DNA from 3 places in the Staphylococcus sp. GDH8C109P genome. Region 2 is predicted to be linked to each of the others. Evidence: riboswitches for the same ligand, from Rfam matches in the RefSeq annotation. Region 2 holds a riboswitch; each other region holds the start of a gene.
The links. Region 2 has a riboswitch for S-adenosylmethionine ahead of KA867_RS03980 (MetQ/NlpA family ABC transporter substrate-binding protein). Riboswitches for the same ligand answer to the same signal wherever they lie in the genome.

Region 1: another riboswitch for S-adenosylmethionine. It lies ahead of KA867_RS02415 (Na+/H+ antiporter NhaC family protein); the one in region 2 lies ahead of KA867_RS03980 (MetQ/NlpA family ABC transporter substrate-binding protein).
Region 3: another riboswitch for S-adenosylmethionine. It lies ahead of KA867_RS01465 (methionine ABC transporter ATP-binding protein); the one in region 2 lies ahead of KA867_RS03980 (MetQ/NlpA family ABC transporter substrate-binding protein).

The regions. Positions count from the first base shown of each region.
Region 1 covers NZ_JAESMX010000009.1:96,294-107,647, reverse strand. The annotation lists gene KA867_RS02425 (SDR family oxidoreductase) at 70-951, shown strand; gene KA867_RS02420 (flavin reductase family protein) at 1,056-1,667, shown strand; SAM riboswitch class I at 1,754-1,854, shown strand; gene KA867_RS02415 (Na+/H+ antiporter NhaC family protein) at 1,968-3,263, shown strand; gene KA867_RS02410 (SRPBCC family protein) at 3,523-4,029, shown strand; gene KA867_RS02405 (MurR/RpiR family transcriptional regulator) at 4,149-4,895, opposite strand; gene KA867_RS02400 (alpha-glucoside-specific PTS transporter subunit IIBC) at 5,106-6,704, shown strand; gene KA867_RS02395 (hypothetical protein) at 7,536-8,066, opposite strand; gene KA867_RS02390 (bile acid:sodium symporter family protein) at 8,323-9,237, shown strand; gene KA867_RS02385 (HAD family hydrolase) at 9,417-10,061, shown strand; gene KA867_RS02380 (hypothetical protein) at 10,065-10,256, shown strand; gene KA867_RS02375 (hypothetical protein) at 10,330-10,515, opposite strand; gene KA867_RS02370 (hypothetical protein) at 10,512-10,871, opposite strand; gene KA867_RS02365 (formate/nitrite transporter family protein) at 10,983-11,354, opposite strand, start outside.
Region 2 covers NZ_JAESMX010000009.1:444,430-455,783, forward strand. The annotation lists gene KA867_RS03975 (lactate/malate family dehydrogenase) at 20-952, opposite strand; gene KA867_RS03980 (MetQ/NlpA family ABC transporter substrate-binding protein) at 1,006-1,821, opposite strand; SAM riboswitch class I at 1,915-2,024, opposite strand; partial or broken gene KA867_RS03985 (globin domain-containing protein) at 2,333-3,477, opposite strand; gene KA867_RS03990 (4-fold beta flower protein) at 4,031-4,285, opposite strand; gene KA867_RS03995 (SDR family NAD(P)-dependent oxidoreductase) at 4,408-5,154, opposite strand; partial or broken gene KA867_RS04000 (carboxymuconolactone decarboxylase family protein) at 5,173-5,612, opposite strand; gene KA867_RS04005 (GAF domain-containing protein) at 5,733-6,137, opposite strand; gene KA867_RS04010 (SDR family oxidoreductase) at 6,517-7,287, opposite strand; gene folE (GTP cyclohydrolase I FolE) at 7,308-7,940, opposite strand; gene KA867_RS04020 (aspartate/glutamate racemase family protein) at 8,167-8,862, shown strand; gene KA867_RS13505 (hypothetical protein) at 8,859-8,984, shown strand; gene msr(A) (ABC-F type ribosomal protection protein Msr(A)) at 9,530-10,996, opposite strand.
Region 3 covers NZ_JAESMX010000001.1:267,500-278,853, reverse strand. The annotation lists gene KA867_RS01475 (MetQ/NlpA family ABC transporter substrate-binding protein) at 189-1,004, opposite strand; gene KA867_RS01470 (methionine ABC transporter permease) at 1,023-1,718, opposite strand; gene KA867_RS01465 (methionine ABC transporter ATP-binding protein) at 1,711-2,736, opposite strand; SAM riboswitch class I at 2,818-2,923, opposite strand; gene KA867_RS01460 (thioredoxin family protein) at 2,977-3,276, opposite strand; gene KA867_RS01455 (toprim domain-containing protein) at 3,273-3,665, opposite strand; gene gcvH (glycine cleavage system protein GcvH) at 3,931-4,311, opposite strand; gene KA867_RS01445 (arsenate reductase family protein) at 4,492-4,845, opposite strand; gene KA867_RS01440 (thioredoxin family protein) at 4,989-5,309, shown strand; partial or broken gene KA867_RS01435 (transposase) at 5,901-6,377, shown strand; gene KA867_RS01430 (nitroreductase family protein) at 6,321-6,866, opposite strand; gene aroD (type I 3-dehydroquinate dehydratase) at 6,933-7,652, opposite strand; gene KA867_RS01420 (organic hydroperoxide resistance protein) at 7,828-8,253, shown strand; gene KA867_RS01415 (GNAT family N-acetyltransferase) at 8,741-9,277, shown strand; gene KA867_RS01410 (hypothetical protein) at 9,482-9,748, shown strand; gene KA867_RS01405 (CitMHS family transporter) at 9,926-11,221, shown strand.

The DNA of each region.
Region 1 (11,354 bases), 350 kb from region 2:
GCTATGTTATGGACGATTTAATTTGGGTACAAAATAATTATAATCATTATTTTTGAGGAGGATTATGCCATGGCGTTTCAAGATCCTAGAACGAAATATTCAAATGCAGATTTTCCAAAACAAGAACAAGCTGTTCCAGGTTTACAAAAAAATTTAAACCCTAAACCAGATTGTGGAGAAACTTCATATATTGGTTATGGTAGATTGAAAGGTTTAAAGATGTTAGTAACAGGTGGAGATTCAGCTATAGGTAGGGCTGCTGCGATAGCTTATGCTAAAGAAGGTGCTGATGTTGCGATTAATTACCTGCCATCAGAACAAGAGGATGCTGAAGAAGTAAAAGAAGTTATTGCATCGGCTGGACAAAAAGCTGTGCTAATACCGGGTGATTTACGTAATGAACAATTCAATTATGAGTTAGTAGAGCGTGCATATCATGCGTTAGGTGGTTTAGATAATGTTACACTCGTAGCGGGTCATCAGCAATACAGAGATACGCTTAAAGACTTTGATACAGCATCATTTACTGAAACTTTTGAAACAAATGTGTATCCAATATTTTGGACAGTACAAAAAGCAATCGATTATCTGAAACCAGGTGCTACAATTACGACAACATCATCTGTTCAAGGTTATAATCCTAGTCCTATTTTACATGATTATGCAGCTTCAAAAGCTGCAATCATATCGTTGACTAAAAGCTTGTCTGAAGAATTAGGTGCTAAAGGTATCCGCGTTAATTGTGTCGCACCAGGACCATTTTGGTCACCACTTCAAATATCAGGTGGACAACCACAATCGAAAATTCCGACATTTGGCCAAAAAGAAGTACTTGGTAGAGCAGGTCAACCTGTAGAATTAGCTGGCGTGTATGTTCATTTAGCAGCTGATGAATCAAGTTACACAACCGGTCAAGTATATGGCGTTACCGGTGGCACACAATTAGATTAATTTGATAGATGGCTATTTCAAAGTGATTAGTGCTTAAATGAAAGGTTTACGCACTGACATTTTGACATAGCCACTTTTTATTTATGAAAGGAAAGTGAATTTCAGTGAAACATTTTAAAGCAAGTCAATTGTCTAAAAGGCAAAACTATAAATTATTGAGTGGCAGTATCATACCTAGACCGATAGCATTTGTTACGTCTCAAGATAAAAATGGCAAGTTAAATGCGGCACCGTTCAGTTTCTTTAACGTAGTAAATAGTGCACCACCGATGATTATGATTTCTACAGGACGTTCAAAAGGCAAGCGTAAAGACACTTCGCTTAATATTGAAGAGACTGAAACTTTTGTAGTGCATATTACTGATGAAACAAATGTAGAACAAATTAATCGCACAGCTGCACCATTGGAGCGTAGAGAAAATGAATTAGATCGCACAGAATTAACCCTTGTCGATTCGGAACTTATATCTGTACCTGGCATTGAGCAAGCGAAAATACGTATGGAATGTAAATTAGAGCAGATGATTCCATTAGGAGATGCTGAAGAGGGATCAGATCTAATTATTGGTGAGGTATTAATGTTTCATATTAATGAAGATGTGTATTTTGAGGACAGTAAGATAAATGCGCAAGCACTAGAAGCCGTTTGCCGGTTAGCCGGAAATGATTATGCATCAATTGGTGATACATTTACAATTGTTAGGCCAACAGAATAATATTTGAGTTTAGGTATCATTTCATATTACAAATATATAATTGACGAAGTTGCATGAATAGTGTACTGTTATAAAATAAATAAAATAGCTTATCTAGAGAAGTGGAGGGACTGGCCCTTTGAAACTTCGGCAACATGGTGATGCGTGTGCCAATTCCAGTAGCATAATTTATGCTAGAAGATAAGATTAAAGATGTAATGATTTACTCTTTTCTTCTACAAGAAAAGAGTTTTTTATTTTTTATGGTAAATATATTAAATGATTGATTATTAAAGTAATGATAAAGAAAGTAGGTTTTGTATGGCGGAAAATAAAAAAGGTAATGCATGGGCGCTTGTACCGCTTATTATATTTGTTGGTATATTTTTAGGTGTGGGCGTTATTACTGGTGACTTTTCAATAATGCCACTTAATGTTGCAATCGTTATTGCATCTATCGCGGGCTTATTGATGAATAGAAAAGAAACATTTTATAAAAAAGTAGATGTGTTTACAAAAGGTGCAGGACATTCAAATATTATTTTGATGATGTTAATATTTCTACTTGCGGGTGCATTTTCTCAAACCACTGAAGATATGGGTGGAGTCAAGTCAACGGTTAATTTAGGACTATCTTTCATACCTGAGAACCTAATTATCGTCGGATTATTTATCATTTGTATGTTTGTATCACTTTCAATGGGTACTTCAGTAGGTACAGTTGCAGCAATAGCACCGGTTGGCTTTGGTTTAAGTCAGACGACGGATGTCTCTGCAGCGATTACAATGGCTACTGTAGTAGGTGGCGCAATGTTTGGTGATAATTTATCAATGATTTCTGATACGACAATTGCTGCAGTACGTACTCAAAAGACTAAAATGAGTGATAAGTTTAAAGTGAACATAAAAATTGTATTACCGGGCGCGATATTTACTGTTATAGCGCTATGGTTTTTAACTCATGGTGCTCAGATAGATACAACAAAATCATATGATTACAATTTTATTAAAGTTATTCCATACTTATTGGTACTGATTTTAGCGCTTGCAGGCATCAATGTAATTATCGTATTGATTGGTGGCACTGTATTATCTGCTATTATTGGCTTAGTTGATGGGTCATTTAGTTGGTCAGGCTTGCTTAGTTCGATTTCAAAAGGAATTGTTGGCATGGAAGATATTGCAATTATTGCACTATTAATTGGCGGACTTGTAGCATTGATACAACATAATGGTGGTATAACTTGGTTATTGAATTTTGTACGCAATAGGGTTAAATCAAAACGTGGTGCAGAATTAGGCATAGCAGGACTTGTAAGTGCAGCTGATATTTCAACTGCCAATAATACAATTTCGATTTTAATGGCAGGGCCCTTGGCTAAAGAAATAGCGGACGAATACGATATTGATCCAAGAAAATCTGCAAGTATTTTAGATATGTTTGCAAGTTGTTTTCAAGGCTTATTACCTTATAGTCCGCAAGTTATAGCAGCAGCAGGTGTGGCATCTATTTCACCAATTTCGTTAATGCCATATTCTATTTATCCTATCATTCTAGGTGTTTGTGGACTAATTGCAATCTTCTTTAGATTACCAAGATTAAATAAAAAAAATTGATTATAAGAAAGGGCATTGGTTTATACCATTTGAATATAGACTGACTGCCCTGTTTTTAAGAAATGATGCGATATTTAAAATTGAGCATTTTAAATAAAAAAGGGTAAAATTTTGACGTTTACTGACTAATAACGATAGAATAAATAGGCTGTCACTTTTATAGTGAAAATAAAGGGAAGTTGGATTTCATAGTATTATTGTTTAGAAGTCTAGTATAATGAGTTAGAATAGTAATAAGAGTGAAAGTAGGTGAACAATCATGGCTAGATACAATGTGGAAAATGAAAATGTAGAAATTCAATTGGAACGACTTTTTAAAGTTGAACCTGAATTAGTATATCAAGCTTGGACCGAGCAACGATTTCTTAAACAATGGTTTATGACAACTGAACGAACGAATAAATCAATAGAAATAGATGCTGTACAAAACGGTGGCTATAAAATTATTGATGTACGTAAAGGAAAAGAGAATATAGTAAAGGGTTCATATGTTACATTGAACCCAAATGAATATATTGTTATGACTATAGGTATGCCTGAATTAAGTGACTCTGAAGATACCATCGAAGTTGAGATGTTTGAAAGAGAGCCAGGTATTACCCAAATGATTTTTAGTTACACAGCTTATGTGCCTAGAGAACGTAGACTGACATCGTTAGAATATAAGCAAAAGAAAAAGGAATATCATGATTCCACTGCGCATGGTTTTGAAATGTTATTTGATAAGCTTCAAACAACGCTAGAAGCATATGAAGAGGAACAATAAAATCATTATATTAATTCAACCGAACTCAATAAAAAAGGTAGTAAAACTAAGAGGCTGAGACAATTAATTTGTCCAGCCTTCTTTTCTTTTATAGATTAATTATTATGTGTAAATTGACCCTATTGTTTGCGCTCATTAAACTTACGCAGTACCGTTTCAAAAAATATATGATAACTGATAAAACTGGAATAATCGATGCCATTTGTTAAATAAAAAGTATTACTTGAAACGTAAATATTATAATTTGCTTTTTGAGCTAATGTGTTATCTTGGAGCGTAGTAATAGAAATAAAATACTTTTGACGCAGTTGCAGTAAATTCGTTATGTCAGATAAGTGATCTGTTTCTCCGGATAAAGAAATAATAAAAAATAAATCATTATCAGAAGCTTTATTTAATACCATTTTAAATTCATGTACATCGTGTAGCACAATAATATTTTTATGTATGGTTAATAAAATTCTTTGAGCTTCTTGCGCAACGTTCATTTGTGCTACACCTGTGCCATATAAGTATACCGTTTCAGCTTGATATATTTTGTCTGTCACTAGGTCGTAATCAATACGCTCTAAATAAGTGAAGGTATTTTCAATTTCTTGCTTAAAAGCGTTCATAGAGTCAGAAGGTAATTGATGAACTTGTTCAGATTCAAATTTTAAATATGATTTAAAATCACTATAGCCATCAAACCCCAACTTACGAGTGAAACGATGGATACTTGCATTTGATGCATGTGTATAAGTCGCTAGGTCTTGTATTTTCATTGTTTTACAATCTGATATATGTGTGTTTATAAAATGAGCGATTTGTAGGTCGTTTTCATTTAATTTATTAAAATTATTGTTAATACGTTCATCTAAAAGCAATGCTCTCACCTCTAATTTTGAAAAAATTTTCATGTTTTGAAAATATAATCTTATTGTACAAAATTGTTCGTAATAGCGTCAAACTATTGTTTGTATGTAAGCGTTTACTATAAAATCGAAGATAAATTGATATTAATCATTCGAATTGATAAGCACTTTATAATTATAAATGTATAATTTCAGAAATTTAGAAAGAAAGGGGAAATTTATATGAACGCAATAAAGAGATTTGGGAGTGCAATGATTGTACCTGTATTGATGTTTGCATTTTTTGGTATTGTACTCGGTTTAGCGACGCTATTTAAAAATCCTTCAATAATGGGTAGTATTGCAGAAGAAGGTACGAATTGGTTCAAAATATGGTCAGTGATAGAGTCTGGTGGTTGGACAATATTTAATCACATGGAAGTGGTGTTTGTTGTTGGACTACCTTTATCCTTGGCTAAAAAAGCACCTGGACATGCAGCATTAGCAGCATTAATGGGATATTTAATGTTTAATACTTTTATCAATGCCATATTAACGCAATGGCCACACACATTCGGAGCAAATTTGGAAAAAGGTGTGGAAAATGTAACGGGGTTAAAAGCGATTGCTGGTATAGAAACATTAGACACTAATATTCTAGGCGGTATTATTATTTCAAGCATTGTGACATGGATACATAATCGATTTTATAGCAAAAAATTACCTGAAATGCTTGGTGTATTTCAAGGTTTGACATTTGTAGTGACGATTTCATTTTTTGTCATGTTACCGATTGCTTTAATTACTTGTATCGTATGGCCAACGGTACAAAACGGTATTTCTTCATTGCAAGGTTTTATTATTGGGTCTGGTTATATAGGTGTTTGGTTGTATCATTTCTTAGAAAGAGTATTGATACCAACTGGATTACATCATTTTATTTATGCGCCAATAGAAGTAGGTCCTGTTGTTGTGAATCATGGGTTGAAAGCTGAATGGTTTGAACATGTAAATGAATTTGCTAAAAGTAAAGAGCCATTAAAAGAATTGTTCCCGTATGGTTTTATGTTACAAGGTAATGGGAAAGTCTTCGGCTCAATTGGTATTGCTCTCGCAATGTATGCAACGACGCCAAAAAAAAATAGAAAGAAAATTGCAGCATTGTTAATTCCAGCAACATTGACAGCGATTGTTGTTGGCATCACTGAACCATTAGAGTTCACATTTTTATTTATAGCACCTTATTTATTCGTTTTACATGCAATCTTAGCAGCAACAATGGATACGTTAATGTATGGTTTTGGCTTAGTAGGTAACTTTGGCGGAGGGTTATTAGATTTCTTTGCTACGAATTGGATACCTTTGGCACAGAATCATTGGTTAACTTATGTGATTCAAATTGTAATTGGTTTAGGTTTTACAGCAATTTATTTCTTTTTATTCAAGTTTTTAATTGTTAAATTTGATATTCCTCTTCCTGGACGTAAAAAAGACGACAAGGATATGAAATTATATAGTAAAGATGATTATAAAAACAAGGATGGTAAAGCAGAAGGTACTAAAAAAACTGGTTCAACAAATGAGTTTGAAGATAAAGCAATATATTATTTAGAAGGTCTGGGTGGAAAAGAAAATATTAAAGATGTTACAAATTGTACGACGCGTCTAAGATTGACAGTGAATGACGTCAATAAAGTTGAAGATAGTGGTTACTTTACTCATAGACAGATGGCACATGGTTTAGTAAAAAGTGGGAAAAATGTGCAAGTCGTAGTAGGGATGTCTGTACCTCAAGTAAGAGAAGCATTTGAAAATTTAGTATTTGAAGAAAAAAATAATTAATATAAAGGTTGCATATCAAACTATGCTCAAAAAAAGGACTAATCCATATGAAAAAAATGGATTGGTCCTTTTTATATGAATTACTTGCGATTTTGATTGTGCATGCTTGCCTGGGGATATGGCTCGAGCCTGTAGTCTCTCGCTCATATCATTTCCCTGGGCGTCAGCACGATGCAAAATCGCTATAAGTGATGTGTTTTAATACAATAGAAAAAAGTTTCGTATTATTTAACTCATACTACTAATAGAAAATCATGAATTTAATTAACCAAAAGATAAAACTAAAAATGAATACACATTATGGATGTCTCCGTTTTATATAAAAAACTTACGATTTTGATCGTGCATGCTTGCCTGGGGATATGGTTCGAGCCTGTAGTCTCTCACTCATATCATTTCCCCGGGCGTCAGCACGATGCAAAATCGTTTGGAATATTTATCAAAATACAAAAGTAAAGGCTCATTTGAAATAATTCATTAATCCTAATAAATTAGTGGTATTCTTATTTTATAAAATTAATAACATGAATTAGCCTTAAATCTTAAGAAATAAAGAATTGGACCTTTTGATATGAGAATAATATGCGATTTTGATCGTGCATACTGCTCAATAAACAAAGTTTACATATCAAGAGCATGTGACCGCTCACTCATAATGTAAGTACATAACAGAACACAAAAAAGTCAATTTCTATATAATTACAATAAAAATTGACGTTTATGTTTGAGTCTTAGATGTTGATACTTTAGACTCATGTTTATTTATTTTCGGTGGAAAAGAAATAGATCTAGTTTGTTGTTTATATTAGTGATATTGTGCATGCGTGTACTTTAAGAAATTCTAGTTTTATGCATTAAACGTGGTTGATAGGTCGCACTATAAATATCAATGTTGTGTGTCGCGATTGCGTGAATTAATTTAGAGAATGCTGTAGGTGAACAAGAAACGTTGATGGTATTTCGATTGAAGGTATAAACAATAGTTTCAGTGTGATTGAGTAAATTCATAATATCGATAACTTTATCTTTAATAAAAGCATCGTGAAGGCCGTCAACAGCGATTTCGAAACGTTTGGATGATAATAGTAAATGATCTAAGTCTAATAGTTCATGTGCATGATTATTTTCTAAAATTTGATAGATTAAATAATTGTGGAAACTGAGAAAACTAATTAAATAAGGTAGTTGTTGTTTGGGTAAATTCACTTCTAAAGCATATAAATGATTTTTTTTGAAAATAGTAAACTTGAATGATTCACAAAAGTGTACTTGTTTCAAAAGTTTTAACAAATTTTTGCGGATATGACGTTTATTTAAACCACTGATGTTTAATACAAACGTTTCAGTTTTATCTAAAAACATATTATACCTCCATATCTATATAAAGTGACATACGTATATTAAAAATAATATTCTACTGCACTTAAAATTGTACATGTTTTAAATTCTATTAAATTGTACCACTCTTTTTAAAAGAAGACACTAGGTCTTTAGAACGAAGTATAAAATTTTTTAAAAGTTGCAAATTTTAAATTCATAATATTTAGAAAATTCTGTTGTTTCAAGGCTTAAAGTATGATACATTCTTCTTTATTAATACAGAGAGGGAAGTGTTTAGATGTTATCAAAAGTAAGTAAGTTTGCAACGAATACGTTTTTAGTATGGATGCTTATTGCAGCTATCATTGGTTTTATATTTCCAGTGCAACTTGCTACTTTAAGTAGTTGGGTACCTTATTTACTAGGGATTGTTATGCTAGGTATGGGATTAACCATAGATCCTAAAGATTTTAAAATTATATTTCAAGCACCTAGATCAGTAATTGTCGGTGTGATATTACAGTATACAATTATGCCTTTAAGTGCATTTTTAATTGTCAAACTGTTTCAGTTACCTCCAGAAATTGCTATTGGTGTGATTTTAGTTGGATGTTGTCCGGGTGGTACATCCAGTAATGTTATGAGTTATTTAGCAAATGCAAATGTTGCTTTGTCAGTAGCTATTACTAGTGTTTCAACATTACTAGCTCCATTTTTAACACCAGCGTTAATATATTTATTTGCGCATGAATGGTTACAAGTTTCATTTATTAGTATGTTTTGGTCAGTAGTTCAAGTAATTTTAATACCAATAATCATTGGTTTTGTACTTCAAAAAGTATTTAAGAAATTTGCTGATAAGACTGCCACTGCATTGCCAATTGTTTCTGTTGTAGCTATTTCATTAATACTTGCGTCTGTAGTTGGAAGTAGTAAAGCACAAATTTTGGCCACTGGTTTACTTATTTTTGCGGTTGTCATTCTTCATAATTTGATTGGATATGTATTGGGTTATACATTTGCTAAAATTTTAAAATTAGATCGACCGGATAAAAAAGCAGTATCGATAGAAGTAGGTATGCAAAACTCTGGATTAGCAGTTTCTTTAGCCACAGTACATTTTAATCCATTATCAGCAGTGCCAGGGGCGGTATTTAGCTTAATACATAATATTACAGGACCAATACTTGCAAAATACTGGAACAAAAGGTAAATATATCTGATTTTAGGTTGAAATTAATTAGGAATTCATAACTAAGATGAAAACATTAATATTTTGTGTTTTTATCTTAGTTTATTTTATCTGAGGCGATGACAGTCTAGAGAGGCGGAAAGTATGATACACTGACAATAATTTGATTTTATCTTGTTTATTTTAGAGGAGGGTAATGTATGTATCGCGCAGTGATATTTGATTTTGATGGGACAATTATTGATACAGAAAAACACTTGTTTGAAATAATAAATAAACATCTAAATCATTATGGTTTGGAGGAAGTTAGTTTAGATTTTTATCGACAATCCATCGGGGGGTTAGCTTCAGATTTACACCAGTATCTGGAGGTTCAACTTGGACAAGAACGCAAGGAAGCAATTTATCAAGAGCATAATGAAACAAGTATACATTTACCGATTGTTACGCATATGAAACAACTTATGGATTATTGTAAAGTGCGCCATATACCAATGGCTATTGCGACTAGCAGTTTTAGAAAAGATATTCAGCCCACATTCGATCAATTGGGGTTAGATACGTATATCGATGTTGTTGTTGGAAGAGAAGATGTAGAAGAAATAAAGCCAAGTCCTGAACTATATTTAACAGCAGTTCAAAGATTAAATTTTAACCCAGTTAATTGTTTAGCCATAGAAGACTCAGTCAATGGGGCAACTGCAGCGGTAAATGCTGGTTTAGATGTGATTGTAAACACGAATGATATGACGGAAAAACAAGATTTTAGTAACATAGCCTATGCAGGTAAAGATTTATCAGGTACAGCTATCATTGAAAAATATTTTGAAAAAAGTAGAGGCTAGTGTATGAATGGATATTTAATTCTCTTTTTTTTAGGTGGTCCAATTGTTTTAGCAATAGGAAATTTAGTTTTAGGCCCAATCTTTAATAAAAAAGTTCCATTAAAGATACAATTTCGCTCATTCATGGTTGGAAGCCTTGTTTACTTATTAGGAGCGTTAGCTTTATATTTTCTTGTTTTACAAAATCAATTTTAATTTAAAACCCCTTATTTTGACATTAAAAAAGTGTCGATAAGGGGTTTTTATTATATAAAATGAAAATAATAGCCTATTTTAAAAATTGAAGTATTAGTGTCACAATAACTAACACGAGTAAAATAGAATCAATACCTACCATAATTGCAAAACGTGGATTTTTTTCTCCAGTAGCTTTAGATTTTTTAACAGCTTTTAAATTAGGGATTAAACTTACGCTTAATAAAATAATAACAACAATACCAATGAAAATGCTCACGATTTATCACCACCGTTTTTATGTTTATCTATAAATTCCCATAGATAACCAGCTATTATACCAATAATCAGGCCAGTTATAATACCGATTTTCAGAGCAGAAAACATAGCACTGATAATGATTGCAATGAGTAGTGAAATAGGTAAAGTAATACCGAATTTATATTTTCGTTCTGGTGAATTTACAATAGTAAAAATTAAGTAATATAGTATCCCGAATACAACAATCGTAAGTAAACTTTTTAGCACTAAATTTCCGGCAGAAACATCACTGTCACTAAAATAATTGATCAGGAAAAATAATATGCCAAATATAATTGAAACTGTGATTGTTCGTTTCAATAGATGTTTATTCATATTGAACTCCTTTATAATAAAATCTATTGAGCATTATATCATATAAAATTAGGAACTATAACTTCATAAATACTAGACTTCGACTTTTAATTACAATAACTCAAGCTGTAGTTAATGAATTTTGCTGTTTTTATATTGCTTATGATCATTTAAATAAGCATAGAACAAACCTATTACTAAACCACCACCGATATAATTGCCAATACCTGCACCAAGCAAATTGATTAAAGCAGGTATGACTGAAAGGACATCACTTTGATATACGATACCGCCTGCGAATAAAACAGTATTATAAACCACGTGCTCATAACCCATAAATGCGAAAATTGATACACCAAACATCATGACGAACATCTTTGCCAAAACATCGTCTATTTGCATAGCTATGACAAGAGAGATGTTTATAAAGAAATTAGCAAAAATACCTTTTATTAGAATGGCGACAAAACCTGCAGTTAGTGTTTTATGGTCGATTGTAGCTTC
Region 2 (11,354 bases):
ATCTCTATACTAAAGGAAATTATTTTTGTGCTATATTAATTGTTTGTCTGATATATTGATATGCTTCAATTAGCTGTTGTTCTTCCTGCTCATCCAATGCTATAGGATACCTTTGGACAATGCCATATTGGTCAACTAATGTTGGTAAACTATACGCCCCATCATCTAGCCCATATTCCTGACTGATTGATGTTAATGGCATAATTGTACGCTGGTTTAAAGCAATCGCTTGTATCAAAGCAGTCGTCACCTTGGAAATAGCTGCATTGGTCCACCCTTTTTGATAAAAAACATCCATTGAAACTTCATTTATAATAGACGTTATATGTGCCTTATCAATCGCTGGCGCTTGACTTAAAGCTTCATACTCTGATAATTCCATACCGTGAATACGTACTTTGCTCCATACAGGCACTGCATACTGACCATGTTCACCAATAACAAAGGCTTCAACATTTTTAGGATCAATTTGGTAATGCTGAGCGACAATAGTTTTGAATCTTGAACTTTCTAATGCTGTACCCGTCCCAATTATTTTATGCGATGGATAATTGACTTGATTGGCAAAATATACCATCGAATCTACTGGATTAGAAATTAAAATAATAATTGCTTCTTGCGTAACTTCAGCAATTTGCTTCATCACATTTTTTATAATGTCATGGTTATCTTGTGCCAATAATGTTCGGTCGCCATCGTTTTTATCTGTTTGTATACTTGCGGCAATAACTATAAAATCTGCGTCAGCTAAATCTTGGTACGCGCCTGCTTTAATTCTCACATGACTGATATTAAACAGTCCTTGTGAATGATTATGATCAAGCGCTTCACCACTTGCAATTTCTTCTTTGCTATCAATCAATACAATTTCTGAAAATAAATTCAAATACTGAACGTCTGTCAATACTTGACTGCCTACTCTACCAAGTCCAACAATTCCTAACTTAGACATGTCTAACCATACCTCCTCTGTTTGTTAAAACTTATATTCATAAATCAATGTTTTTATTTTTCATAAGGTATAACATCTTCATTATATTCTTTTTTAATAAACTTTTTCATATCTTCAGATTGTAAAACTTTTAGTAATGTTTGATATTTTTTATCATCTTTATGACCTTTTTGAACTGCAACAATATTGGCAAATGGTGATGATTTACCTTCTATTGCAATAGCGTCTTTGTGTGGCGTTAAACCATTATCAATCGCGTAATTAGAATTCATGATTACAGCTGCGCCTTCTTTACTTTTATAGGTTTTAGGTAAAAATTCTGCCCCTTGTTTATTGTTAAACTTGAGATTCTTTTTGTTTTCTACAATATCTTCAAATTTGGCATCTTCAATTTTGACACCTTTTTTAATTTTTATTAACCCTTTATCTACGAAAAATGATAAGAAACGTCCTTCTTCAGCTGGATTATTAGAAACATAAATTGTAGAACCATTCGGGATGTCTTTGATATCTTTATATTTTTTACTGTATACACCCATTGGTGTCGTAAATACTTTCCCTACTTCTTCAATATTATAATTATGGTCTTCTCTTTCAGCCTTTAAATAAGGCACATGTTGAAAGAAGTTTGCGTCCACGTCACCTTTATCTAAGAGTTTATTGGGTACTTTATAATCATTAACAACTTTAATTTCTAAATCATAACCTTTTTTCTTCATTTCCTCTTTCGCATGTTTTAGAACTTCACCATGAGGTGCTGGTGATGTAGCAATTGTAATCTTTTTATTCTCTTTATCTTTGGACGAACCACAAGCTACAAGTATTACAGCAAAACATACTAAAACAGTTAAACTAATGACCTTTTTCATAACATCTCTCCTTAACTTTATCTAAAAATAAAATTCACTCATTATGTAAAAAAATACTTTCTCTTAATAAAATAAAGAGAAAGTATGCACCTTCTCTTATCTTCGAAAGTAATCATTGTTACTTTCTGTGAATTAGCACCATTTCGTTAAACGATGGTTGCTGGGCTTCATCGGGCACGTCCCTTCGCCTCTCTAAATAAGAGTCAATCATATGTATTTGAGTTGTATTAATCCTAGCATTCCACTCATGTTTAGTCAATGAAATTTTAGAAAATTCTAATTTATTAATGATTAATCTAATATTAATAAAATTGTTCCATGTGAAACGAATACATTTACACTAAAAGTAGTGAACATTTAGTAACTCAGCTACTTAAAATAAGTAGAATTTTAAAATTACTAAACATAGTAAAAAAACGTCAATTCCATTAGAAATTGACGTTTTTTGCATACATTTTTTATAATCTTTTCTAATCATCATCAAATATGATTTTCAAAAAATATTATATTTTTATACAGAAAAACTTAATCTTGGAACAAATGTTTCAAAATGAATACGTTCTTCTGGAATTTCAAGTGCTTGTAAATTTAACATCATTGAATTTAAGAATGAACTTCCACCACAAATATAAATTTCTGTTTCATCATCAAGATATGCCTCTAAATCTTTTTTTCTATATAACCATCCTCATCACGTAAATGAGCATGAAATATACTTTTCTCTGATTTTGCGTTAATTGATTTAATTGTATCTTCAAAAGCAATATTATCACTATCTGAAGTTACCTGAATAAATGTAGCAGATAAATTAGCTTCAACAGCTTCTCTATACATTGAAACAAGTGGTGTTACACCTACGCCAGAACCTAAGAATAATTGTTTTTTATCTTTATTTACTAAACCAAAACCACCTACTGGTGCAGATAACTCTAATGTATCTCCAATTTTAACTTCGTCATGTAAAATCGTTGAAACTTCACCTTCATGTTCTTCTGTAAAATCTTTTCTTACACCAAATGTTAAATAATCACGATTTCCATCTACAATGGAATAATGTCTTTTAGCCTGATAAGGTAATTTCTTATTTGAAATATTTACAGTAATATACTGACCTGGTGTGAATTGACTTAAATCAATATCCTCTGATTGAATCGTAAATGATTTAATGATTTCTGTTTCTTTTTGAATATCAGTGACTTCAAACGGTTTAAATCCTTCCCAAGCCATTTGGCTATAAACTTCTTTTTCTAAGCCAATAAATGCGTCTGCGATTGCTTGATAAGCTTTAATCCATGTTTGAATAATTTCACTATCATCAGTCAATCCAGTTACTTCTTGAATCGCCCAAATTAAATTTTCACCTACAATCGGATAATGCTCAGGTTGAACTTGTAACGCACAATGTTTGTAGACCACTGGCATGATAACCGGAACAATTGGAGATAAATCATCAATATTATCAGCTGCAGCTAAGACAGCCATAGCTAGTGCTGAAGATTATAAACCTTTTTTCTGGTTCGTTTGGTTAAATACATTTTTCAATTCTGGATGCTCTTCAAATAACCTTTTATAAAAAATAGAAGTAATATTTTGTCCCTCGTCTTTTAGAAGTGGCACTGTTTCTTTAATTATTTTGATTTCTTCATTCGTTAACATAAAATCTCTCCTTAATAGTAATTTAAGATAGTTTAAGACAAAATAATTATATTAAATCACCTTATTCAAATAAATTACTAACATATTTATTATCATTTTAAGATATTAATGAAGCCTATCTTTAGCTTACTATTTATATCATTTTTGTAAAATCAAGTGTTTGGAAAAGAATGTTATGACTATAAAATTAGAGCGTATTTGCGGTTCTAGTATTTGTATATTAACAGATAGCATTGGGCCTAATGGTATTTCTAAAGAAGAAACTAATTTAGATTGTTGGATATATGATATTGCCCTTCAATAAAATTATGATAAAAAAGCTCTAAAAAATACTTTAAAAATAAAAAATAGCACAAAATAACAGTACTATGACCTAGTTATTTTGTGCTAAAAATGAATAACATATGCAAGCAGTTGTTTTAAAAGGATGACTTAAAACAGTCATTTTTCAAACACCTTGTAATAAAAAATCTATGCCACTTAAGTGTGACCAAGCTAAGTGATAGATATTTTTAATTTTAACTTGTTTTCTATTCTTTTTAATTGGCATATCTTATTTTATATTTTTTCTAGGAGCCTTGTTTTTAATAGGTTTTATTGGGCCACCAGATGCTTTCGAGCTAAACATTACACATTTACCCTTTAAATCTCTTATCCATCCATTTTCAAACCAACCTAAATGACTCCCATTAAAACCATATACTTTATTACATTGAAAATAAACGACTGCTCTACCATTAAAAAGATAAATATGGATATTATCTTCGGTATAGGCTGTAGCATCACCATTTTTGTCGTAAAAGTTCATTTTAAACCTTCTTTAATGCTTATTTTTATAGTTAAAAATATATTTTACAATTGAAAAATTCATTACAGTTAAAGCTATAATAATACTGTGAGTATTTGAAAGTTAAATTTAAAAACATTTTTTTATTTTAAGTGTAATCCACCACTCACGGGGAAGTAATGTCCTGTGTAAAAACTATCATCGTCATTCACAAAAAAGTTAACTGCACGAACAACATCTTCTGGTTTAGCTATTCTTTTAGCGGGTGTTATTTCGGCGATACTTTTAATAATCTTGGTTTGTGATTTAGTTCGGTCTGTTTCTATCATACCTGGACCAACAACATTCGAAGTGATACCATATTCACTCATTTCAAGTGCTACATATTTTGAAAAAGTACTTATTGCGGCTCTAGAACTACCATGATGAGCTACATTATTTGACGGTTTTTCACTAGATAATGATCCTATATAAATAATGCGACCATAATGATTTTGTTTCATAGTGCCTAAAACAGCTTTTGTCATATTAAAGGCTGCGCCCATATCTTCATTTAAATTTTTAGACATGTCTTCCCAAGTCATGTCTTCAATTGACATTGGTCTAAATAATGGACCAGCATTGTTTACCAAAATATCAACAGTACCGAATGATTTTAATGCTTCATTAACTACTCTCTGCGAGCCATCAATGGTTGTGACGTCAGCTTGCACAATAATGGCGTTGGAACCTAAATCTTTAATTTTTTCTTGGACACCTTCAACACTTTTTTCATCATTTAAGTAATTCAATACAATATTGACACCTTTTTCTGCTAAATTTATAGCAATAGCAGCACCTAGACCTCTACCGGATCCTGTAACAATCGCAACTTGATTATTTATAGACATATTTTGTACTCCTTTGATTTAAATATTGTATTCATTTCCCATAGATATAGATATTCTATTCCATGTATTAATTTGTGCAATTGTAAATATTAAATGGGCATATTCCTCTTCGTTATAATTTTCACGAACGCGATTATAGAGCGCATCCGGAACTTTATGATTAGAAATTAACGTAACATGTTCAGCTAATTCTAGTGCCAATTTTTCAGCGTCGCTGTATATATTAGTATCTTCCCAAGCATTTAATAAATAAATTTTCTTTTCGTCTATACCTCGTTTTCTAGCATCTGTAGTGTGCATGTTTAAACAAAATGCACAACCATTCAATTGAGAAACTCTTATTTTTATTAATTCTTGCAATTTGTTGTCGATTGTATTTTTTTCAATAATTTTTCCATTTCATACATTAATTCAATATTATCTGAGGCAATTTCTTCATAATTCATTCGTAAACTCATCTTATACACTCCTTATTTTTTAATGTAATTGATAGATACGTCTGTCATGATACTTAAATCTGTTTCTGTTAATTTTTGCTCTATAAGCTCTACTATATTTTGTAAATTTGATTCATCATTTTAATTAAAACGATGAATCGTTGGTGCATCTATATCTAACACGCCAATTATCGTATTATCTACAAATATAGGTAATACAATTTCTGATTTACTGTTTGAATCACAAAATATATGATTTGGATATTCGTAAACGTCTTCTACATTTATTAAATTACGCTGTGTTACAGCATCTCCGCATACACCAGATTCCAATTTTAAATGTGAACAAGCTGGTTGTCCTTGAAAAGGACCTAATAATAATTCTTCATTTTTTATAAAATAAAAGCCTAGCCAATTTACATTTGGTAAATTTGAATAAAGTAAAGATGAGATATTTGAAAAAATGGTAATAGGTTCTACTTCATCTTCTATTAAAGCTACTAATTGCTTAGCTAAACTGCCATAGTTTGTGGATTTATTAGTCATTATGATTACTCCTAATTTTATTCTTTATTTTTTATAAGATAATCTTGTACTTCTTTTTTATTCTTATAACCATTAGTGAAAAATACAGCCTGTGGTTTATCTAATTGATCATAATATGTGATTGAAAATATTGGTATTTAAGACAATTTCTATATGATTATCAGCAAAAAATTCTCTTTTTCTAATAAAAGTATAGAAGTATTTTCATTATCTTGCATACACGCTTTCATCAAAAGGGGGGGCATATGTCAATCGTTCCTCACTTTGAACAATTTTAATGCCACCTTGATACCCTTTTTACTTAATTTCTTTACTGCAAATATACTTACTATAGACCCACCTACAATTACAACATTATCATCCATATTAAAGTACTTCTTTATAAATTATATTTGTTGATAACATCATGATTACCTGTCACAGAGATTGTTGCACCAGTTATATAACTTGATTTTTCTTCACAAAGAAAATTAATGACACGAGAAATATCTTCACCATATTCTTTTCTTTGAATCTCAAAATGAGATAATTCATTTCTTTTATACTCAGCTATATTTTTTTCCTTATCATCACCTAAAATATCACCTGGACAAACTGTATTAAATGTTATTCCAAAACGCGCTTCTTCTTTTGATAAAGTTTGTGTTAATGATATGACACCTGTTTTTGCAGCGGCATATGCGCCTCGATATATCCAACCTGGTATATTTTGGCTTTGATCAAAACCAAATGTTATAACTCTCCCCCATTTATTCTTCCTCATAATAGGAATAACTTCTTTAACTAAAATGAAAAAACTTTTTAAATTACCGTCAACCATAGCATTCCATTCTTCATAAGTAGTATCGACAATGGTTTTCTTCCCCTTAATAAATGGTCCTGCATTATGAATTAAAATATCTAAGCGCCCCATAGTAGACATAATTGTTTGAATCATATTTTTTACATCATTTATTTTTGATACGTCTGCTTGGATTGCTATAACATTCACACCAAATTTATGCTTGATTTCATCAACTAATTTTTGTGCTTCTTCCTTACTTTTTCGATAATTAATAACTATATCAATTTCATTAGCAGCTAAATCAAGCGCTGTTTTCTTACCCAAACCTTTTGCACTACCAGTAATTAAGGCTACTCTTCTACACATAATTACACACCTTATTCTAATTATTTATTGATTAAAGTTAAAAATTCATTTCTTGTATTATAATTTTTATGAAATAACCCATGTACAGCTGAAGTGATTGTAGAAGATTGTTCTTTCTTGATACCTCGGCTACACATACACATATGTTTAGCTTCAATCACTACCATGACACCTCTAGGTTCTAACACCTCATTGATTGCTTGTGCAATTTGAGTTGTTAATCTTTCTTGTACTTGAAATCTTCTCGCATATCCTTCGACTACTCTAGCAATTTTTGATAATCCAGTTACCTTTTCATTAGGTATATAACCAACATGAACAACACCATAAAATGGAGCAAAGTGATGTTCACACATTGAATAGAATTCTATATCCTTGACCAAAACCATGTCGTCTTGTTTAACATCAAACGTTTTTGCTAAATGCGTTTTAGGATCTTCATTATACCCTTCTGTATATTCTAAAAAAGCTTTAATAAAACGATAAGGGGTATCGATGAGACCATCTCTATCAGGATCATCTCCACATAATTCTATGATGTTTCTCACACTTTCCATTGCAAGATTCATCTGTCTTTTTTTCTCTTCAACATTATTGACAAAATTACTTGAGATAAGATCATTTACTTTTTCTTCCAAATCTATATCTTCCATATCTACACCACTTTTTAATTATTATTTATGATCACAAATTGCTTGCTTAAGCTTGCCTTTATTATTTATCTAAATAATAGCAAAAACAAACGTTCTGCTTAATAAAATATAGATTTTCAAATAATTGATTAACATTGAAATTAAATTATTCGGGTAATAATTTAATAACTGATTAATATATAACATCGTTTAAATTTATTTTTTGACGGTTATTGGAGGAATTAAGATGAAAAATGTAGGCATTATTGGGGGCCTCGGACCTGAATCAACAGTGGACTATTACCAATCTTTCATTCATAAGTACCAAGACAGAAAAAACAGTAAAAAAACACTTCCTGAGTTATTTATTAATAGCATTAATATGTATAATATTTTTGAATATATTAATAACAATCAATTTGAAGAATTAGCAAACTATGTAGGAAATGCAGCAAAAAAATTAGAAGATATTGGTGCAGATTTTATAATTATAGCTGCAAACACGCCACATATAGTATTTAATGAAATTGAAAAAATGGTAAATGTACCAATGATCAGTATCGTAGATGCAACATATGAATGCGCAGATGAAGAAAACTTACAATCATTAGGTCTTTTAGGAACTAAATTTACAATGGAACATGATTTTTTCAAAAAACAATTCACCAAAAATAATAAGCATGTTGTCGTACCTAATGAGAATGAACAACAACTAATACACCAAAAAATTGTTGATGAATTGGAAAATGGTATTGTAAATCAAGAAACTAAAGAAGACTTTCTAAAAATCATCAGTCGAATGACAAAAGAAGACAATATTGATGGTTTAATTTTAGGATGTACAGAATTACAAATGCTTTTTGATAAAAATGATTTTAATATTCCAATTTTAGAAACAATGGATATTCATGTAAATAAAATGGTTGAGGAGGTTTTTAAATGAGAGAATTAATTGGTCAATGTGAAAATTGCCATAAAGATGTTTTTTGTTTAAATGGTTTTTTAAATGGCGTGCATAAAAATAATCATTTGTATTGTTTTGAATGTATTGATACTGTCAAATAATTATTTAATTAAACACTTTTTCAAATACTTGTGATGTCAATAAAACATGATTAAATATGATTAATAACAAAGTATATTCATCGCATCAATTTGATAAATTAAAACGTAAAATGGCTAATTTCTCCAGAATTCTTAAAAGTATTGCACCTAACGATTCATAGCGTTAATATTTTAGCCTACTATCAATAATAAGTTGAAATCTCGATAATTAAGAAATAGTATTAAATCTTTACAACCAGCCTAATATTAGACTTTAAAATTATTAAGCGACTTCTGAATAATAAGAAGTCGCTTTTAACATGTCGCATGATAACCTTATGAATTTTTATAGAACCGTAATTTCTATTGTAATAATAACGTTCACTTTACTGTTATGCATTTTTCAGTTAGTTGAGTTACTGATTTTATATTCACTGCTGTTAAGACAAAATCAACTTCTTGTTCAACTTGACTTATTACTCAAATATGACCTCTAGGTGGTGCTCAAATAATTTTCATAAAATCCCAGAAACTAAATCTATATCATTTTTCTTTGACATTAGTTTTTAAGTTATATCATAAATAAATTGTTTTGTTAGCTCCCATTTTTTATCTGCCACATGTTCAACAAATCTTGTATCATGTGAGGTAAATAAGATAATTCCTGGGTATTTATTCATAAACACTTCTAATGCTTCTAAAGTTTTAATGTCTAAAAAATTAGTTGGTTCATCTAAAATTAACATATTCGCTTTCGTTGAAAATAATACTGCTAACGATAATTTCGTTCTTTCCCCACCACTCAAAACATTACAAGAACGCTCAAGTGCTTCATTTAAACCCAAGTTATTTAAAATAGCCCTACTGAATGATTCTGATGAATCCGTTTCATCCATTAAATATTGCAACAATGAAACGTCACGCATGTCTTCATAAGCAAGTTGACGATAGTATGCCATTTGCACTTTAGGAGAACAATCGATCCCCTCTATTTGGTGGTAAATAGCTTCAAGCAAAGTTGTCTTACCTACACCATTTGCACCTACGAGTGCTATATTTTTGCCATATGGTATTTGGAAACGTACTTGTGTTAGCAGTTTTTGACTTCCTTTAATCAATGTTAGATTTTGTGCAATGATTGGATAATTATTATAGATATCATAAATTTTTTTTTGTGGAAAATTGAATTCATGATAACTTTGTGGTTTTTCAACTTCTTCCAAATGTTCCATTCTTTTTTCAATATGCTTAGCTTGTTTTTGAGCAGCCTTCTCAACCGTGCCTTTTTGTTTTGATGCACTTAAACGATCTGGTGCTATACTTTTATTTTTTTGTTTTGATGATGCTTGTCCCATTTGTTGCGCTTGATTTCGTTTAGCTTTACTGGCTTGGGACAATCTTTGTTTTTCACTTATATACTGTTCATATTGACGTTGGTGTTCTAACTGTTCTTGTTCATATTGATTTTGATACTGTGTGTAATTACCTTTAAACACTCTTATTGTGCCATCTTCTTGTATATCCCAAATTGTGTCAGCAATTTGGTCTATAAGTGCTCTATCATGACTTACTATAATTAAAGTACCATAATAATATTTTAAAATATTATTCAGATAATCTTTACCAATTTTATCCAAGTGATTTGTAGGTTCATCTAAAAGTAATATCGGACTATAATTTGATATGACATTAGCCAATTTATATTTTGCTTTTTCACCACCACTCATACTGTCGGTTGTATGCATAGGGATATGGAGTTCACTCATTAAACTACCGTCTAATGTGTTAAAATCATTTTCCATATCCATGTTAAGCTGTTCAAAATATTGAATTTCGCCATCCGTTTCAACCGTTCCAGATTCTGGTTTTGTTTTTTGAGCAATCATATTTAGTAATGTGGTTTTGCCAGTACCATTACCTCCAATAAGTGCTATTTTTTCAAATTGATAAGCATAAAGATTTTCAATATTAAGGGATCGAAAATCTGTCAGCTTATGTTTAATTTGGTTAAATTTAATTGTGTATTTTTCCATTTTTATACACTCCTTGTATATTTAAAGGACGTGTACGCAAAAAAATGAGACAGGCTACTCCCGTCTCATTCACATCACACTTTCAAATATCTAAAGTTTATTACTGAAGTTTTAGTATTTAAAAGTGCTTATTATTCCTATCAAAGGATAAAAAATGACATACGTCACCCTATGAGTGTGTATTGCGGACAAGCCTTTTTGAATTAATTTAATTTTGTATTCAAAAAGGGTTATCTCAGTCTCATAGAAGCAGTCATTTTAATCCTCCTCGCTTAATAAAGTACTATCAATATAACATTTCATTACTCTTTTTACAATATCTAACTAAGAATAAGGCTCATGAACAATCATCAATACG
Region 3 (11,354 bases), on a different contig from region 2:
TTTGTTAATGAGAAATTTATGAACAAATTTGAGAATGTGCAACCATGTTAATATATCCTAAAGCATTCGTATTTTTTTATATGTCGTATTCCACGCACTACTACTTTTTATGCCCTTTTTCTAATTTTAAACAAACAAAAAGAACCCCATATCCATTGTGGTTAAAGGGTTCTTTATTAAAAACACTATTATTTTGCTGGTACTACTGCACCATCATATTTTTTATTGATGTAATCTTTAATTTCTTTAGACTGTAATGCATCCATTAATGCTTTGATTTTTTTATCGTCTTTATGACCTTCTTTGACACCAATCAAGTTAGCGTATGGATTGTCTTTTGCTTTTTCTAAAACAATTGAATCGTCTTTAGGACTTAATTTTTGATCAATTGCAAAGTTTGAATTAATGATTACTGCGTCAGCATCTTCTTTTTGATAAATCTTAGGTAGATATTCTGCTGATTGTTTATTGTTAAATTTGATATCTTTTTTATTTTCTACGATATCATCAAATTTAGCATCTTCAGTTTTAACACCTTTTTTAATTTTGATTAATCCTGCATCAGAGAAGAATTTTAAGAATCGACCTTCTTCTGCAGGGTTATTTGAAACATAAACAGTAGCGCCTTTTGGTAATTCTTTTAAGCTTTTATATTTTTTTGAATAAACAGCCATGGGCTCTAAGTGTACATTGCCTGCTGATTCGATTTTATAATTTTTATCTTTCTTTTCAGTATTTAGATATGGTGTATGTTGGAAGAAGTTTGCATCTATCTCACCTTTATCTAATAATTTATTTGGCGTCGTGTAATCGTTAATCGTTTTAATTTTTAAGTCATAACCTTTATCTTTTAAAATTGGTTTTGCTTTTTCTAAGATTTCAGCATGTGGGGCTGGAGAAGCACCAACTGTAATTGTCTTATCTTTACCACCACCGCCATTACCACAAGCAGCTAATATTAATGCTAAAGCTATTATTGAAGCTAAACTAAATAATTTTTTCATATAATTGTCCCCTTTAACTTAACGTTTATCTATTTTATTTGTAACTTGGTCTCCAATGAATTGGATGATAAAAACAATAATTAAGATTAAAATTGTAGAAACGAATATGACATCGTTTTGGTTTCGTGTGAAGCCAGTTAAGTATGCTAAGTTACCTAAACCTCCAGCTCCAATCACACCAGCTACTGCAGTAGAACCTACTAAAGCAATTGCTGTTACAGTTATTCCAGATATCAACGCTGGCATTGCTTCAGGTAACAACACTTTTTTTACTACTGTCCATGTTGTAGCTCCCATTGACCAAGCAGCTTCAATAACACCCTTGTCAATTTCTTTAAAAGCGATTTCCACTAATCTTGCGTAGAATGGTGCTGCACTGATGATTAGTGCTGGCAAAGCACCGGTTGGTCCACTAATCGTTCCAAGTACTAAACTCGTAAATGGTATAAGTAGTAAAATTAAAATAATAAATGGTATTGCTCTGAATAAATTCACCACAAATGATACAACGCTGTAAAACACTCTAGCTACTGGCGATTGACTTTTAGCAGATAAAAATAAAAGCACACCAAGTATCAAACCAAAAATAAAAGCAAATATTGTAGATATCACTGTCATATAAATTGTTTCATATGTAGCTAACCAAACCTCGTCCCAACTTACATTAGGCATTGTTAGCATTTCCTGTAGAATCTCGCTGAATGAACTACCCATGCTTTAACACCTCCACAGAAACATGTTGTGCACTTAAATCATTTTTGAACTTTTCGAATTTTTCAGAATTTACATCTAATAAATGTAATACTAAAAAGCCCAGTGCACCATCTTTAGTATGTTTAATATTTGCTTCAAGAATATTGACATCAATATTATGGGTCTTTGTTATGTATGACACTAATGGTTCAGTTGTATTGTTTCCTGTAAAATTCAAACGTACGACATAAGCACTTTCATCTAAATCAATCAATTCAGAAATGGATTCGTCAAATTCATCATTTAAGTCTTCTTTGACAAAGCGTTTCGTTACTTCATGTTGAGGATTCTCAAAAACAGTTGACACACTTCCTTGTTCTATAACACGGCCATTTTCCATTACTGCCACTTCATCACAAATGCGTCTGATGACTTGCATTTCATGTGTGATGATAACGATCGTTAAATTTCTTTCTTCTTTAATTTTTAATAATAATTCTAAAATTTCATCTGTTGTTTGAGGGTCTAATGCACTTGTCGCTTCATCACAAAGCAAGACATTAGGCTCATTTGCTAACGCACGTGCAATACCCACACGTTGTTTTTGTCCACCTGATAATTCTGATGGATAGGCATTTTCTCTACCTTTTAGTCCTACCAATTCCACTAATTCCATCGCTCGTTTTTTTGCTTCACTGCGCGATACACCAGCAATTTCTAATGGAAAAGTAATATTATTCAAAACATTACGTGACCACAATAGATTAAAATGTTGAAAAATCATGCTCACTTTTTGACGTTTTTTTCTCAATTCTGATTTCGATAAGTTCCCTATGGTATCTCCATCAATGATGACGTCTCCTGAAGTTGGTTGTTCAAGATGATTTAAAAGTCTTATCAAAGTACTTTTACCTGCGCCTGAAAAACCAACCACACCAAAAATGGAGCCTGATTGAATGCTTAAATCAACATGATCTACTGCTAACACATCGTGTTTTTTCGTTTTATATCTCTTAACGATTTGATTTAATTCAATCATTGCCGTTTCCTCCTTGTATTGCTCATTCAATTAAAAAATGCTCTCTCTTTTCACCGAAGAATAGAGAAAGCATACCCGCTTCTCTCATCTTCTAAAGTTTATCTACTTTATGTGAATTGGCACCATTTCTATTACAGACGGTTGCCGGGCTTCATAGGGCACATCCCTCCACCTCTCGTGATAAGAGTTCATTATTTAATTATCCATAATCCTACCATTGTACTAAAGATTCGTCAATAATTATTTTAAATTTTCTAACAAATAAGGCACTGATTGAAATGCATAAATTCTTTTTTGTTCTTCGCCTTTGGACATAAGCATAAGTATCGGTACTGATTGTATCTCATGTTGTTGGCTAAAATCGGGATGGAAATTTAAATCTATTTTAGTAATTGGTAATTTTAAAATTTCATTCGCAATATCTAACATTCGTTCCGATACTTTACATGTACCACAGGTTGGTGTATAACCAAAAATTAGATATTTTTCTTTATCTACGTGTTCTAAAACATTAACACACGTTTCATTCTGTACATTCATGTTAATAAACTGACCCTTTCAGCAATATAATCTAATTTTGCTTTTGCTACTTTTTCTTCATCTTTCACTAAAAATCCATGCTTTGCTAATACTTTTGACAAATAGGCTTTAGGGCATCTCGCAACTTCACCATATTGTTTGTCTATGTGAATGTGTTTACTTTCACTTAAATATTTTTTAAACCATCTACGTATCTTTTCACCTTCATCATCTGCATCTGCAAGTACATAAACTTGCTTGTCGTATAATGATTCAATCATTTCATCTAACTTATCAATCCCCATAGTACCATTAGTACAAATGATTTCAATAGGTTGGTCAATCACCTGGTTCACCCGTTTCTTGTCTGTTTTCCCTTCGACAATGATAACTTGGTTTAATATCGCCATGACATTCACCTCTAAATGTGATAGTAAATTCAATTTTATATTTAGTTCTACACCAGACATTAGCAACATAAACATTTATTATAGATTCTTATTATAATCTTAATAATTGAATATTCAATTTATCAGCAATGGTATTACTAATGATATTTTTCAATGTAATTTATACTTCAAAAAACAACTTGAATATTGAAGTGAAATTCAGTCTTTCATCATAGGGTAAAATAAAAACTCCATGATATATCGTATCGTGGAGTTTGATTTCATATTATTCACCGATCATTTCAGAGTATTGGTCAGCTGACATTAGCTCGTCTAATTGACTTTCATCACTTAACTCAACTTTAACCATCCATGCTTTTTCATATGGTGATTCATTAACGAATTCTGGACTATCTTCTAGTTCATCATTTGTTTCTACAACTTTACCTGAAACAGGTGCATAAAGTTCTGAAACTGTTTTTACTGATTCAACACTACCAAAAGATTCACCTTCGTCAATATCGTCATCAGTTTCAGGTAATTCAACGAATACGATATCACCTAATTCACTTTGCGCGTACTCAGTGATACCAATCGTCACTGTATTTCCATCAATTTTTACCCATTCATGTTCTTTAGAGTATTTTAATTCACTTGGTACTGCCACGAGAATCCCCTCCTAAATGTTTTTACATATTCATGATGCCATATGAAAGGCTTACAATCAACTATTTAATCGATTTTACAATACTTCTCATGTTTCACAATTCATCGCACAAAACATTTTCAAAGTATATAGTTATTATTCTCAAAAGTTGTTAAAAATGAATTGTAAAAGAAAATGTGTTTACAACCAAGTTTCCTTGTATTGTTCCTCTTTAAAACCTACTGTTACTTTATCACCTAATACAGCGAGTGGTCGTTTCACTAACATGCCATCCGAGGATAATAAATCTAGTTTTTCTTCGTCGGAAAGGTCTTTTAATTTATCTTTAAGGCCTAATTCACGATATTTTGCGCCATGCGTGTTAAAAAGTTTATTGATATCAATACCTGTAGTATTAATGATTTCTTTAAACTCATTTTTAGTCGGTGTATGTTGCACAATATCGATAGGTTCAAAACTTACCCCGTATTCTTGTAAAAATTTTGCAGCTTTTTTACAAGTTGTACAATTAGGATATTGGTAAAATTTTATCATTTTTCAGGACCTCCTATGCTTAGTTAACACTAATATAACAAACTTATAACAAAAACGCTCTAATTATTAAGCTGATTTTTTTAATAACTGCAAATTGTCGGTTATAATGTTTACAATAATATCTTTTATAAAGGAGTCTAATTATGGAATCAATTAATACTAATAATCAATTTAAAAATACAGTACAAAGTGACGAGCCAGTCATCGTTAAGTTTGAAGCAGGATGGTGCCCAGACTGCAAGGCAATGGACATGTGGATTGACCCAATTGTAGAAAAGTACAACAATTATAACTGGTACACTGTAAACCGCGATGAATTGGAAGACGCTGCAGCTGAAAATGACGTTATGGGTATTCCAAGTTTATTAGTTTTTAAAAACGGAGAAAAATTAGCCCATTTACATTCGGCAAATGCTAAATCTCCTGAACAAGTTGAATCATTCCTAGCTGAAACGTTTGAGTAATTATTGGTTTAATTCTATTAATTTTAATTTTTAAACAATCAAAATTTTGAAGTAAGCATTAAAATGAGAGTGGAACAAAAATCCCCATTCTCAAAATAAGAGGGCCAATCCTTAATATGGATTGGTCCTCTTTATATTTAATATATTACGATTTTGATCGTGCATGCTTGCCTGGGGATATGGTTCGAGCCTGTAGTCTCTCACTCATATCATTTCCCCGGGCGTCAGCACGTTGCAAAATCTCTATAGGTGATGTGTTTTAATACAATAGAAAAAAACTTCGTATTATTTAACTTATACAACTAATATTAAGTCATATTTTTAATTAACCAAAAGATATAACTTAATATAAATACACATGATGGATACGTCCATTTTATATAAAAAACTTACGATTTTGACCGTGCATGCTTGCCTGGGGTATGGTTCGAGCCTGTAGTCTCTCACTCATATCATTTCCCCGGGGGTCAGCACGATGCAAAATCGTTTGGAATATTTATCAAAATACAAAAGCAAAGCCTCATTTGAAACAATTCATTCCCTCTAATATATTGATGAAGTTCTTATTTTATAAAATTAATAACATGACTCAAATGGTACGAATGTGATGATCGTTTCAAATGTCCACTTAAAAATTGATGTATGAAAAGCAATGCAAAAACGAATAAGAAGATAATGAAGCATTTTAATTGGGAGTATTTTAAATCTCAAATTAATCAGCAGCTTTCAGAAACAGAAACTAAAAAATCTACAGTCAAGAAAAATTGATGTAGAACCAGTTTTTGGATTCATGAAAGCTATTTTGGGTTTCACTCGAATGTCAGTTCGAGGGATAGACAAAGTCAAAAAAGAATTAGGATTTGTCCTAATGGCATTGAATGTAAGAAAAATAGTAGCTCAACGAGCTAAATTATTTGATAAAAATAAAGAAAACGACAATTTCTACATATTTCAATAGAAATTATCGTTTTCTGTTTAGTCAGAGACATTTATGTCCCAACCCCATTTTATTTAAAACTTATCAATGACTTGATTTTGTTGACGTTCTCGATGTGGCATTTTTTCTAAATCTTTCAAATCAGTCAAATATAGTAATCCAACTAAACGTTCATCGTCTTTCACACCAAATATTTTGCGTATTTCAGGATTGAAAATATAAGCCGGTGACTTCCAACAAGTACCTATACCTGATTCAAAAAGTAATAGCATAAGATTTTGTGCAAATGCACCAAATGCCATATTATTCTCTAAACTTTCTTTTTGTCTTGGATCTTCTTTAACGATTAATGCAAGCATACCACCTAAATTGGTAGCAACTTTATAGTGATCTTCCTGCTTCTTTCTCAGATTAGGAAAAGCAATTTCAGTTAATTGCTTACTCATATCTCCCAATCTATCTTTTGCGATATGAACCACTCTCCAAGGTGCTCTCAAGCCGTGATTGGGTGCATCTGTAGCACGCTGTATCGCTTCATATAAAGCATCGTCATCTATGTTCATATCTCTTCTAAAGACCTTTATACTTCTTCGTTGAGTTATTGCATCTTGTAGTTCCATCTAATATCGCCCTTTCACTATTGATAACTATTTTCAATTATAAGATAGTACGATTAGATTTTCAAACTACTGATATAGCTTTAATTGCGCACGCAAATTTTCAACTTGTATCTGTCCAGGTGCTTTAGGATTATCCAAACAACCATAGGATACTGCACCACCAAAAATACCTTGAGCAGTTCTTGAAATGATGCCTAATTTTGACATAGCAATGCCAATCACTTGTTGTGGCACTGTATCAACTGTTGTTGATAATGCTGATAATAAATTTAAGACATCTTCTTTACTATAAGGCATGACTGCAACTTTTAAGTAATCTGGATTCATTTGATGCATTTTAAAATACAAATGTTTTAACTGAGCAAGTGGTGGCGTTTTTTGAAAATCATGATAAGACAATATCACTTCAACATCATTTTTATGGGCTTGATCAATCAAGTTCACTATATATTGAGATTGGCGGTTAATTTCAAATTCAACGTCAATCATATCCACGTGGTCTATTTCAATTATCCTTTCAAGTAATTTAATGTACGCATCAAACGACAAATCACCTTTACCGCCTTGTGATTGTGTGCGATAAGTAACTAAAATTTTCTTATTTAAGTTTAGCTCATATAAATTATCAATGACATTAGCTACGTCATCAACCCTTGGTGTTGCCCATTGATCAACTCTTAATTCTATTATATCGATAGATGTTTGATATTTTACTAATTCGTTTAAAAAAGTTTGAGAAATTTCATTTTCTGGTGCTATGGTTACTGCAATTTTTACTTCAGACATTTTTAAAACTTCCTTTTCACTCAACATTAAAATTATTGTATAACATTACTGAGAACTAACACAATCTTAAAAGAACATCATTTAAGTAAATAATAAAAATCTATTCACCTTTTATATGATTTAAATTTAATTTACAGGGTATAGTCGTTATATAAGTAATTTAGGAGGTAATATAATGGCAGTAAATTATGAAACAAAAGCAACGAATACAGGTGGTCGTAACGGTCACGTTCAAACAGATGATAAAGCAATTGATGTAGCAGTCATTCCTCCAGCACAAGCTGATGCTGAAAAAGGCACTAACCCTGAACAATTATTTGCAGCAGGTTATGCATCATGTTTTAATGGTGCATTTGATTTAATTCTTAAACAAAATAAAGTGAGAGGCGCTGAACCTGAAGTCACTTTAACTGTACGTTTAGAAGATGACCCAGAGGCTGAAAGCCCTAAATTAAGCGTTTCAATAGATGCAAAAGTTAAAAACGTTTTATCACAAGAAGATGCTGAAAAATATCTACAAGATGCACATGAATTTTGTCCATATTCAAAAGCAACACGCGGTAATATTGACGTAGATTTAAATGTACAAGTAGTAGAATAACGATAATGCTAAACCCCCAAATTCTTAATCGAATTTGGGGGTTTTTTGTTGTTTTAATACTACTTATGCTTATGTCATGATGTCTTTTGATCGTTTTCTCTTTTTTATTAATTGTCTTCATCTTTATAATTAATCCAGAGGTAAATCATTAATATGGCAAAAGAAATCAAGATAAGCAAAATTAGCGAAACTATAATAGTCATTAAAGATTCCACTTATCGTGCCTCCGCTCATAATATATCATCCACCATATTATACCATAATTATCATATCCATTCGCGTTACTTAAAAATTAAATTAAATGCAATTAAACACTTAAAAACTTCATATTTTTTTGTTTTTTAAATTAAAAATGATTTCATGTTTTTGAATAAAATTAAATATAGTGTTGCTCAATTATCCTTTTTCCCTTAAAATCAAATTTAATACGGCAGTAAAATTTATTAATCTATTATATAAATGGTTTATAAAGTTTAGGAGGCATACAATGACAAATATACGTTATTTATCAATCGATGATTTACCCAACTATAGAAAATTATTAAAACGTGGCATTCATGAAGATCTTGACGTATTTGCTTGGAAATTGCAAAATGATCGATGCTTAGCCGAACTAAATTTAAACGATTTACTTTCTACTCATTCAAATCAATCAATTGTCATTGGCGCTTTTCAAGATAGTGTTTTGATAGGTGCTGTCACACTTATATTTAATCAAAATTACAGCCTGTCACACAAAGCAGTAATCGAAAATATGTGTGTTATGGGTAATAACCATGAACTCAAAGAACAAATTGCCAAACAATTAATGAAATATGTCTTCCAAATCTGCCATGATAAACAAATTGAAATTCTAATGACTTCACTTATATCAAATAATATTAGTGGCAAAGTCTTTTTTAGCAATTTAAATTTTGAGTTACTTGCAATAGAAAAATTTGCCAGAAAATATGATGTAGATTATGTTGATGAACATTGGTTGATTTACTATTTTAATGGTGAGGAAATGTCTTTATTCGAATAAACAAATCTTTGATACTACTCATTCACAATATAGACGCCTCCAAAACTACTATAATTTGGCGCTTTTCGTTAATCGTCTTTTGATAAATGTTATGTCATATATAAAAATGACTTGCAATTAAATTGTTAAGCAAATATTATTTTATTAAGCTATCATTTATAACATTAGATTAATAAAAGTATTTCTTAGAGAGGACTGAACAATTTGAAATATGCAACGACATTATTATCACTGTTCTTGTCATTAGTTACATTAACAACGCCATTATTAGCAGTTAATAAAATTTTAGAAGGAGATATGCAAATATTAGCTGGCCTGTTGTTCATATTAGGTGTACTGCTTATTAATTTATATGCATGTTTACGTGGGGATCGTATTGCTAATATTTTTGCTATGTTGGTATCATTATTTTCTTTAGCATTATTAAGTTACCCTTTTTGGAAGTCATATGTAATAAATTTTTTCTTTTGATTTTATGAATACATATTTATTTTATAATATTTAATAACCACTAAACACTTCATAACTATTTATTTTAGTTATGAAGTGTTTTTTAAATATATACTTTTTAGACAAGTATAATATTTTATTTTCAAAAAATTTATGAAAAGTATATAATAATAAAAACAAAGGGGGAAAATTGAATATATGAACTTAGCAATTCTCGGTTTTATTATGATTATCATCTTTATGGCATTAATTATGACACGTAAAATGTCTGCTTTAACTGCGTTAATTGTTATACCTACCATTTTTGCTTTAATTGGTGGCTTCTATGCAGGTTTAGGTAAGTTTATGTTAGATGGCATAGAAACTGTAGCACCAACTGGAATTATGCTGACTTTTGCCATACTTTATTTTGGCGTTATGATAGATGCTGGCTTATTTGAACCAGTCATTAATCAAATTATAAAAGTCGTTAAAGGGGATCCAGTAAAAATAGCAATAGGCACTGTGATTTTAGCATCTATGGTAGCACTAGATGGTGATGGTACCACTACTTTCATCATCACTGTAACTGCAATGATGCCACTTTATAAAAAGATTGGCATGAGTCTATATACTTTATCTACATTGGCACTTCTATCTATCGGTGTAATGAACATGTTGCCTTGGGGTGGCCCCACTGCACGTGCGATTTCATCTTTGCAAGTAACTACTGAAGAGGTCTTTGTGCCCATCATACCTGCAATGATTGCTGGTATATTATTTGCTTTTGGAGTTGCTTACATACTTGGAAAGCGTTCAAAAAAGTATCTTACATCAAATACAAATATTGATTTAAATGATATAAAACCTACCGATACAAAGGAAGAATCTTTATTAAAAAGACCCAAAATGCTTATTCCTAACGCAATACTAACAATTTCATTAATCGTCTGCCTGGTTATCGGCTTAATGCCAATACCAGTCTTGTTTATGTTATGGTTTGGCTTTGCAATATTACTAAACTATCCTAATTTAAGTATTCAAAATTCTGTTGTAAAAAAACATGCAGGAGATGTACTTTCTGTAATCAGTCTTGTTTTTGCTTCAGGTATATTTACAGGTGTAATGAATGGAACAAAAATGGTTAACGAAATGGCTAATACTTTGGTACAAATCATACCGGATGCTATGGGTAATCATTTTGCGTTAATCACGGCAATTTTGAGTGGGCCATTTACATACTTTATGGCTAATGATCCTTTCTATTACGGTGTATTACCTATTTTAGCTGAATCTGCACAACAATTTGGTATTTCAAAAGTTGATATGGCCAGAGCTTCAGTTCTAGGTCAGCCATTACACGTGTTAAGTCCATTATATGCTGCTGGTTATTTACTGGTAGGTATGCTAGATATAGAATACGGCCAAAACCAACGTATAGTAATAAAATGGGCTGTTGGATCTAGTCTATTTATGATTTTAGTAGCTTGTATTTTAGGAATTATACCGTGGTAAAATGCATATCTCAACATACTACAAGAAAATATGCACAGTAAACAAAAATGTTAGCATTTGAATACAAAAAGCACGCATCCACATTAAAGTAGATGCGTGCTTTATTTGTATACGGGATTAACAATTTGTCTCA